Regions from separate parts of the Phenylobacterium zucineum HLK1 genome, predicted to be linked through region 1. Evidence: predicted binding sites of a transcription regulator. Region 1 holds the regulator's gene; each other region holds the start of a gene.
The links. The regulator LexA, encoded in region 1, represses DNA repair genes until DNA is damaged. The targets are predictions, from matches to a motif close to ATGTTCNCNANNTGTTCT.

Region 1 (3,303 bases):
ATCCGCGAGATCGAGGCGCCCTGGTGGATCCGCCTGCCGCAGGCGGTCGTGACCTGGACCGCCGCCAGCCTGGCCGTCAGCTTCGTCGCGGGCCTGGCCACGGGGCCGTTCGCCATCCAGCACTTCAACCGCGTCTCCACCTGGGGCCTGCTGGCGAACCTGGCCGTGGCGCCGATCTCCACCTTCCTTCTGATGCCGGCCTTGGCCCTCGGCGCGGCGCTGGCCCCCTTCGGCCTCGGGCGCATTCCGCTGGAGGCGGCGGGGCTTGCGATCGAGCTGATGAACCGCATCGCCGCAGCGGCGGCCTCGGCCCCCATGGCCCAGACGCTGGTTCCCAGCGCGCCGGCCTGGACGCTGGCGGCTTCGTTCGTGGGCCTGCTCTTCGTCTGCCTGTGGCGAGGACGGCTGCGCTGGGCGGGCCTGCCGCTGGCCCTGTCGGTGCTCTGGGCGCCGCGACCGGCGACGCCGGACCTGTGGATCAGCGCCGACGGCGCCGCCGTGGCGGTCCGCGAGGGGCGCGAGGCGGTGCTGCTGCGTCCGGACGTGAAGCTGTTCGGGGCCGAGCTGTGGGCCCGCCGCCGGGGCCTGACGCCGCTGACCTCGGAGGCCGAGCGGGACGAACGATTCGACTGCGACCGCTGGAGCTGTGCGCCGGGGGCGGGGGCGCCGATGCGGGTCTCCGCCGCCTGGAACCTGCGCCGGCCGCTGAAGCCGGGCCGCCTTGACGCCCTCTGCGGCTCGGCAGAGGTGGTGATCCTGAGGAACGACTTCCGCCCGGAGAGCTGCGGGGCGCCGCTGGTGCTGACCGGCGCCGACTTCCGCGCCGGCGGCTCGGCCGAACTCTGGCGGCGGAGCGACGGAAGCTGGCGCATCGCCTGGAGCCAGGACCTGCGCGGACGCAGGCCCTGGACCTGGGGCTTCGACCCCAGGGGGCGCTAGGGCCTAGTGGTAACGGCGGATGAGGCCGACGAGGCGGCCCTGCACCGCCACGCGGTCGGGGCCGAAGATGCGGGTCTCGTAGGCGGGGTTGGCCGCCTCGAGCGCGATCGAGGCGCCCTTCTTGCGCAGGCGCTTCAAGGTCGCTTCCTCGCCGTCCACCAGGGCCACGACGATGTCGCCGGAGTTGGCGCTGTCGGTCCGGCGGATCACCACGAAGTCGCCGTCGAGGATGCCGGCGTTGATCATCGAGTCGCCCTGGATCTCGAGGACGAAGTGCTCGCCCGCGCCAAGCATCGCCTCGGGGACCGGCAGCCGGTCGCGCTCCTGCTGGATGGCCTCGATGGGGGTCCCGGCGGCGATCTTGCCGAGGATCGGCAGTTCGCGAGTGTCGTTGGCCGCGACCGGCATGGCCTGGCCGGCCTCGACCAGCTGCGGCTTGAAGGGGGCGCGACCCTTGGGCGGAGCGGCGGCCGTGGCCTGCTGCGGCAGGCGGACCACCTCCAGCGCGCGGGCCCGGTGGGGCAGGCGGCGCAGGAAGCCGCGTTCCTCCAGGGCGGTGATCAGCCGGTGAATCCCGGACTTGGACGCCAGGTCCAGCGCTTCCTTCATCTCGTCGAAGGACGGCGAGACGCCGGTTTCCTTGATCCGCTCATGGATGAACATGAGCAGTTCATGCTGCTTGCGGGTGAGCATCTGCAGGCGACCTCTGGAACAAAGCGCAAACGTTATCGATATTCTCTAGGTGTTCCTAGTTAATGTCAAGTTACCACCGTTCTCCCTGAAAAATCAGGAGAACTGGCCCGGCGCCGGACGGCGGAACGGGCGACTCAGCCGAGGAGGGCGCGGGTTGCGGCGGTCACGTCGGCCTGCCGCATCAGGCTCTCGCCCACCAGCATGGCCTGTGCCCCGCAGCGTTCCAGGCGAGCGACGTCGGCGGGGGTGAAGATGCCGCTCTCGGTGACCAGCAGGGCGCCGGCCGGGGCCATCGTGGCCAGCCGCTCGGTCGTGGACAGGTCGACCTCGAAGGTCCGCAGGTTGCGGTTGTTCACGCCTATCAGGTCGGCGCCGAGCGCGCCGGCGCGCGCCATCTCGGCCTCGTCGTGCACCTCGACCAGGGCATCCATGCCCAGCCGCTGGGCCTCGGCCATCAGCTCGGCGGCGAGGACGTCGTCGACCATGGCGAGGATCACCAGGATGGCGTCGGCCCCGAGCGACCGGCTCTCGGCCACCTGCCAGGGATCGACCAGGAACTCCTTGCGCAGGCACGGCAGGCGCACCGCGCTCCGGGCCGCGGCGAGGTAGCTGTCGTCGCCCTGGAAGCTGGGCCCGTCCGTCAGTACCGACAGGCAGGCCGCGCCGCCGGCCTCGTAGGCGCGGGCGAGGGCGGGCGGATCGAAGTCCTCCCGGATCAGCCCCTTGGAGGGGGAGGCCTTCTTGATCTCGGCGATCAGGGCCAGGCGGCCGGGGGCGTGCGCCCGCGTCAGCGCGGCGCGGAAGCCGCGCGGGGCCTCGGCCGGCGGCGCGATCGTCGGCTGCGCGGCCTTGCGGACGGCGACCTCGTCGCGCTTGTAGGCGGCGATCTTCTCGAGGATGTCGCTCATGGGGCGGTGATCTCCACGAGTCGCTCCAGGGCGGCCTGGGCGCGCCCTTCGTCCAGGACACGGCCGGCCAGCTCGACCCCCTCGCGCAGCGTCTCGACCTTGTCGGCGACCAGGAAGGCCGCGGCGGCGTTCAGGGCGACGATGTCGCGGTAGGCGCCGGTCTCCCCGGCGAGCAGGCGGCGCAGCGCCTGCGCGTTCTCGGCCGGGCTGCCGCCGGTGATGTCGGCCAGGGCCGCGCGGCGTAGGCCCACCGCCTCCGGGGTGATCGTGAACAGCCGGACCTTGCCGTCCGAGAACTCGGCGACCGAGGTCTCGCCCGTGGTGGTCAGCTCGTCGAGCCCGGCCCCGTGGACGACCCAGGCCTTCTCGGACCCCAGCATGCCGAGCGCCTGCGCCAGCGGCTTGACCCAGCGCTCGGCGAAGACGCCCACCACCTGCCGCTGCGCGCCGGCCGGATTGGTCAGCGGCCCCAGCAGGTTGAAGATCGTCCGGAAGCCCAGCTCGGCCCGGATCGGCGAGACGTGACGCATGGCGCTGTGGTGCGCCGGCGCAAACAGGAAGCAGATGCCGGCCTCGTCCAGCGCCTGGAGCTGCTTCTCGGGCGGGGCGGCGATGTTGACGCCCAGTTCGCCGAGGACGTCGGCCGTGCCCGACTTGGACGACATCGCCCGGTTGCCGTGCTTGGCCACCTTCAGCCCGCCGCCTGCGGCGACGAAGCCCACGGCGGTGGAGATGTTCAGCGTGTGCAGCCCGTCGCCGCCGG
Region 2 (3,303 bases), 210 kb from region 1:
TGGACTTGCCGCCGCCCGAGACCCCGGTGATGCAGGTGAAGGTCCCGATCGGGATCTCGCCGGTGATGGCCTTTAGGTTGTTGCCGCTGGCGCCGATCACCCGAAGCATCTTCTTCTTTGAGAACGGCCGCCGCTGGTCCGGCACCGAGATCTCGCGCGCGCCCGACAGGTACTGGCCGGTGACGCTCCTGGGGTTGGCCATGATGTCGTCGGGCTTGCCCTGGGCGATGATCTCGCCGCCGTGGACGCCCGCGGCCGGCCCCATGTCGATGACGTGGTCGGCGGTCAGGATCGCCTCCTCGTCGTGCTCGACCACCAGCACCGAATTGCCGAGGTCGCGCAGGCCTTTCAGCGAGGTGAGCAGGCGGGTGTTGTCGCGCTGGTGCAGGCCGATGGACGGCTCGTCCAGCACGTAGAGCACGCCGGTCAGGCCCGAGCCGATCTGGCTGGCCAGGCGGATGCGCTGGCTCTCGCCGCCCGACAGGGTGCCCGAGCCGCGCGACAGGTTCAGGTAGTCGAGGCCGACGTTCACCAGGAACCGCAAGCGGTCGTTGATCTCCTTCAGGATCCGCCGGGCGATCTCCATCTGCTTTTCGGTGAGCTGGCCGTCCAGCGCCTGGAACCACTCGCCGGCGTGGCGGATCGAGAGCGTCGAGACCTCGCCGATGTGCTTGCCGGCGATCTTCACCGCCAGCGCCTCGGGCTTCAGGCGGTAGCCGGTGCAGGCCTCGCACGGCGTCTCGGACTGGTAGCGGCCCAGTTCCTCGCGCACCCAGGAGGAATCCGTCTCGCGCCAGCGGCGCTCGAGGTTCGGCAGCACGCCCTCGAAGGTCTTGTTGACCTCGTACTTGCGGGCGTTGTCGTCGTAGATGAAGCGGATCTTCTCGTCGCCCGAGCCGAACAGGATCACCTTGCGGGCGGCCTCGGGCAGCTTCCAGAACGGCTCGTCCATCGAGAAGCCGTAGTGGCGCGAGAGCGCCTGCAGGGTCTGGGTGTAGAGCGGCGAGGGGCCCTTGGCCCAGGGGGCGATGGCGCCCTTGTGGAGGCTCTTGTCCTTGTCCGGCACCACCATGTCGGCGTCGAAGGCGAGCTTCGCGCCCAGGCCGTCGCACACCGGGCAGGCGCCGTAGGGGTTGTTGAACGAGAACAGCCGCGGCTCGATCTCGCTGATGGTGAAGCCCGAGACGGGGCAGGCGAACTTCTCCGAGAAGATCAGCCGGCGGGGCTCGGTCTCGCCGGGCGCCACGTCGGCCCATTCGGCGACCGCGATCCCGTCGGCCAGGCGCAGCGCCGTCTCCAGGCTGTCGGCGTAGCGGCTCTCCAGGCCGGGCTTGGCGACGAGCCGGTCCACGACGACGTCGATGTCGTGCTTGAACTTCTTGTCGAGCGCCGGGGCGTCCTCGATCGGGTAGAACTCGCCGTCGATCTTCAGGCGCTGGAAGCCCGCCTTCTGCCACTCGGCGATCTCCTTGCGGTACTCGCCCTTGCGGCCGCGCACCACGGGCGCCAGCAGGTAGAGCCGCGCGCCCTCCTCGATGGCGGCGAGCTTGTCGACCATCTGGCTGACGGTCTGGCTCTCGATCGGCAGGCCGGTGGCCGGCGAGTAGGGAACCCCGACCCGCGCCCACAGCAGGCGCATGTAGTCGTGGATCTCGGTCACCGTGCCGACGGTGGAGCGCGGATTGCGGCTGGTGGTCTTCTGCTCGATGGAGATGGCCGGCGAGAGGCCCTCGATGAGGTCCACGTCCGGCTTGCTCATCAGCTCCAGGAACTGGCGCGCATAGGCCGACAGGCTTTCGACATAGCGGCGCTGGCCCTCGGCGTAGATGGTGTCGAAGGCGAGCGAGCTCTTGCCCGAGCCCGACAGGCCGGTCAGGACGACCAGCTCGCCGCGCGGGATGTCGACGCTGACGTCCTTGAGGTTGTGCTCGCGCGCGCCCCGCACGCGGATGAAGTTCTGATGGTCGGCCATCTTGTCCCGGAAACACGCATTGCGCCGTGGAGGTCCTGGTTCAGAGGCCCTGTCGGCGAGACCGCTGAATGTAGGAAACGCGAGTCAGCGATAACACGGGAACGCAAGGCGAACAAAGGGGTCCCGCGTCGGACCGCCGCAGCTCTGCTGACACAACGCTGGCAGCAGAGTCGTACGTCGGGCGGCGCGGCCCGCCGTTCTTTTCGCACGCTGCGGGAACAGCCGTCATTCCCCGCCGGTTCGTTGGGGGTCCCAGCTCAGGGACTGAGGGAGTTCGATCCATGAACAAGACCATCCTTGTGGCGGGCGCGGCCAGCGCGCTCATGTTCGGCGCGGTGGCCATCGCTCAGACGACCAGCAGCGGGGCCGCCGACCCCAGCATGCAGGGCCAGACCGGATCCGCCGCGACCGGCGCCATGTCCACCGATCGGGCCGCCGGGGCCGACGCCTACGGCGCCGACACCGCGGCGCAGAGCGGCGCGACCAACGCCGGCGAGTTCGGCGACGACGCGGCCGGCACGGCGATGGACCGTGCGGGCGAGCGCGGCTGATCCTGCGAGCAAGGCGCCGCCGGGGCTGATCCGCCGGTTGCGGCTCGGCGAAGCCGCCAAGGGCCTGGTCCTGGCGGCGGTCGTCGCCGCGCCCTGGATTCCCAGCGGCGCCTTCCACGGCACCCAGGCGGCGACGCGGCCGGGCGAGGCCCGGTCGCTGGGCGCGCTTCAGAACCTCCTGGAGCGGCGGCCGGCGGATGACCCTCTGCGCGCCTTCTACGCGGCGCGGGACCATCGGCCGCTCTGGGTGACCGGCGGGGCGGAGGGCGGCCCCAGGCCGGAAGCCTACGAGGTGCTGGCCCTGGTGCGCGCGGCCGCCCGAGACGGCCTCGACCCGGGCCGCTACCGGCCCGAGGCCCTGACTGTGCGGCTGCAGGCGGCGCGCGGCGGCGCGCCGGCCGAGCTGGCGCGGGCCGAGGTGGCGGTGTCCGAAGCCTTCGCCGCCTATGTCGTCGACCTGCGCACCCCGCCCGAGCCGGCGCGCCTGGCGTTCATGGACTCGGAGCTGACGCCGCCGGCGGTCGGGGCGCTGGCGGTTCTCGACGCGGCCGCCCGCGCCCCGTCGCTGGCGGCCCACGTCCGCGCCGCCGCGCGCATGAATCCAGTGTACGAGGAGCTCCGGGCCGCCCTGGCCGAGCACCGGGCCCGCTCAGGCGGGGTGGCGACCGAGCGGCTGATCCTGGCCAACATGGACCGCGCCCGCGGCCTGCCGCGCGCCCTCGGGCCGCGCTTCATCCTCGTGAACGCCGCAAGCGCGGAGCTGCGCGTCTACGAGGACGG
Region 3 (3,303 bases), 640 kb from region 1:
CAGGGTGATGGCCCCGGCGCGGGCCAGCGCCTGCACCTCCCGGCGCGAGCCATAGCCCATGTTGGCCAGCAGCTTGTCGAGGCGGACCGAGCCGCTCATTTCCGCGCCTCGTACACCTTGAAGCCTCCACCTTCGGCCTTCAGCGCGGCCTTGCCGAACAGGTCGCCCAGGACGCCCTCGTACGGCAGGTGCCGGTTGGCCACCAGCCACAGGACGCCGCCCTTGCGGAGCACGGCGTGGGCGCGGCGGATGAACGCCTGGCCCAGCGCCTTGTCCTCAGCGCCTGCGTCATGGAACGGCGGGTTCATCACCACGAAATCGAGCCCGGCGAGCTCCGGGCCGGTGCGGGCGTCCCGCCAGTGGAAGCCGGCGCGCGAATCCTGGACGTTGCGCCGGGCGCAGTCCACCGCCCGACGGTCGAGGTCCACCAGCGCAAGCTCGGTCACCTGCGGACTGGCCAGGACGGCGTGGGACAGGATGCCGAGCCCGCAGCCCAGGTCGGCGCCGCGTCCCGCCAGCGGCGGGAGCGCCTGGATGAGCAGGACGCTGCCGGGGTCGGGGCGATCCCAGCTGAACACCCCGGGCTGCGTCCACAGGCCGAGGCTCTCCGAGAACCGCGGCCGTCCCGCCTCGATCGCCGCCTCCAGGCCGGCGGGCGCGTCCGGCCGGCGGGTCTGGCAGATGCGCTGGTGGCGCTGGCCTGTCTCGTGGACCTCGCAGCCGAACGCCTTCAGCTCCTTGCCGAGGCGCGAGCCGCCCTTCTCCTTGGGCGCGAGAGCGGTGAGCCGCCCGCCCGGCGCCAGCGCCCGCAGGGCCAGGGCCAGGACGTAGCGACGCTCGATCGTCCCGGGCGGGGCGGCGACCGTCACGCTCTCCAGGCTGGCCGGCGCGATGTCCTCCAGGGCCGCCGAGCCGGGGATCAGCGGGGAGACCTGCACCGCGCCGGCCGGCGCAGGCGCGAGCTCCGGCGGCGGCAGGCCATAGACGGCGGAGACCGGAGACGGGCTCAAGCGGCGGCAACTCCCTGACCGCGCGACGCTGGCGGCCGGAGGGCGATACCGGGCGGGGCGGCGCACGTCCAGCGGCGGGAACGCAGCGCGAACACCGGGGTGCCCTGGCGCGCCCGGCGTGCTAAGGGCTCCCGGAAATGTCTTCTGAGTCCTACGAGCCCCCTGCCCCCCGCGTGAGCGACCTCGCCCGCGTCGATCCGCCTGCCGCCGACTACCTGCAAGGCCTCAATCCCGAGCAGCGCGAGGCCGTGCTCGCCACCGAGGGGCCGGTGCTGGTGCTGGCGGGCGCGGGCACGGGCAAGACGCGGGTGCTGACCACCCGTCTCGCCCACATCCTGGCCACCGGCAAGGCCCGGCCATGGGAGCTGCTGGCGGTCACCTTCACCAACAAGGCCGCCCGCGAGATGCGCGAGCGGATCTCGCACATGATCGGCCCGGCGGCCGAGGGCCTGCGCTGGCTGGGGACCTTCCACTCGGTGGCCGCCCAGATCCTGCGCCGCCACGCCGAGCTGGTGGGGCTGAAGTCGAACTACACCATCCTCGACGACGACGATCAGGAGCGCCTGATCAAGCAGATCCTCGAGGCCGAGAACATCGACGCCAAGCGCTGGACCCCCAAGGCGCTGGCCGGCCTGATCGACCACTGGAAGAACCGCGGCTGGCGGCCCGACCAGCTTCCGCCGGCCGAGGCGCAGGCCTTCGCCAACGGCCGCGGCCAGGCGCTGTACCGGCTCTACCAGGAGCGGCTGCGGGTGCTGAACGCCTGCGACTTCGGCGACCTGCTGCTGCACAACATCACCATCTTCACCAGCCAGCCCGACGTGCTGGCCGACTACCACGCCCGCTTCCGCTACCTGCTGGTGGACGAGTACCAGGACACCAACGTCGCCCAGTACCTGTGGCTGCGGCTGCTGGCCCAGAAGAGCCAGAACCTCTGCTGCGTGGGCGACGACGACCAGTCGATCTACGGCTGGCGCGGGGCCGAGGTGGACAACATCCTGCGCTTCGAGCGGGACTTCCCGGGCGCCAAGGTCGTGCGGCTCGAGCGCAACTACCGCTCCACCAGCCACATCCTGGCCGCCGCCTCGGGCCTGATCGCCGCCAACAAGTCCCGCCTGGGCAAGACGCTGTGGACCGAGGCCGAGGGCGGCGAGAAGGTCATCGTGCGCGGCGTCTGGGACGGCGAGGCCGAGAGCCGGCTGATCGCCGACGAGATCGAGCGGGCCAAGCGCGCCGGCCGCCGCTACCGCGACATCGCCATCCTGGTGCGCGCCTCGTTCCAGATGCGCGCCTTCGAAGAGCGCTTCGTCCTGCTGCAGATCCCCTACACGGTGGTCGGCGGCCCCCGGTTCTTCGAGCGGGCCGAGATCCGCGACGCCCACGCCTACCTGCGGCTGATCCAGTCCGAGGATGACGACCTGGCCTTCGAGCGGATCGTCAACACGCCCAAGCGGGGCATCGGCGACACCACCGTCCAGAAGCTGCTGCAGGTCGCGCGCCTCAACGGCGTCTCCGCCACCCGCGCGGCGCGGCAGATCGTGCTGACCGACGAGCTCGCGGCCCGGACGCGGACGTCGCTCGCCAATTTCCTGCGGGACCTCGACCGCTGGCGCGCCGAGGCCCAGCACGTCGCCCATCCCCGCCTGATGGAGGCGGTGCTTGAGGAGAGCGGCTACACGGACGCCCTTCGCCTCGATAAGAGCCCGACCGCCCAGACCCGGCTCGAGAACCTCAAGGAGCTGGTCCAGTCGATGGGGAACTTCGACACGCTCCAAGCCTACCTGGAGCACGTCTCCCTGGTCATGGACCTCGACCGCGGCCCCGCCGCCGACGCGGTGCAGATCATGACCCTGCACTCGGCCAAGGGCCTGGAGTTCCCGCTGGTCTTCCTGCCCGGCTGGGAGGAAGGCGTCTTTCCCTCGCAGCGCTCGATGGACGAGAAGGGCGAGAAGGGCCTCGAGGAGGAGCGGCGCCTGGCCTACGTCGGCATCACCCGGGCGCGGGAGGAGGCGCGGATCAGCTTCGCCGCCAACCGGCAGGTCTACGGCCGCTGGACCAGCCAGCTGCCCTCGCGCTTCGTCGACGAGTTGCCCCTGGCCAACGTCGAGGCCAGCTCCGAAACCGGCTACTACGGCGGCGGCCCGGGCATGCAGCAGCACGGCAGCCGCTGGGACGAGAGCCCCTCGTTCGGCGCCGGCTATTCCTCGCCCGGCTGGCGGCGGGCGCAGGCGTCCAACTACCGCGGCAGCCATCCCGGCCGCCAGCAGGTGATCGAGGGCGACGGCCGGCTGGT

Region 2: uvrA (excinuclease ABC subunit UvrA) is a predicted target of LexA. The motif match lies at 2,071-2,088, and genes of this name have one in related genera.
Region 3: PHZ_RS12740 (ATP-dependent helicase) is a predicted target of LexA. The motif match lies at 1,088-1,105, and genes of this name have one in related genera.

The regions. Positions count from the first base shown of each region.
Region 1 is NC_011144.1:1,969,346-1,972,648, reverse strand. It holds gene PHZ_RS09710 (ComEC/Rec2 family competence protein) at 1-939, shown strand, start outside; gene lexA (transcriptional repressor LexA) at 943-1,632, opposite strand; gene trpC (indole-3-glycerol phosphate synthase TrpC) at 1,767-2,540, opposite strand; gene trpD (anthranilate phosphoribosyltransferase) at 2,537-3,303, opposite strand, start outside.
Region 2 is NC_011144.1:2,177,926-2,181,228, reverse strand. It holds gene uvrA (excinuclease ABC subunit UvrA) at 1-1,972, opposite strand, end outside; gene PHZ_RS10700 (hypothetical protein) at 2,254-2,523, shown strand; gene PHZ_RS10695 (L,D-transpeptidase scaffold domain-containing protein) at 2,561-3,303, shown strand, end outside.
Region 3 is NC_011144.1:2,606,627-2,609,929, forward strand. It holds gene PHZ_RS12730 (pseudouridine synthase) at 1-99, opposite strand, end outside; gene PHZ_RS12735 (class I SAM-dependent methyltransferase) at 96-1,010, opposite strand; gene PHZ_RS12740 (ATP-dependent helicase) at 1,148-3,303, shown strand, end outside.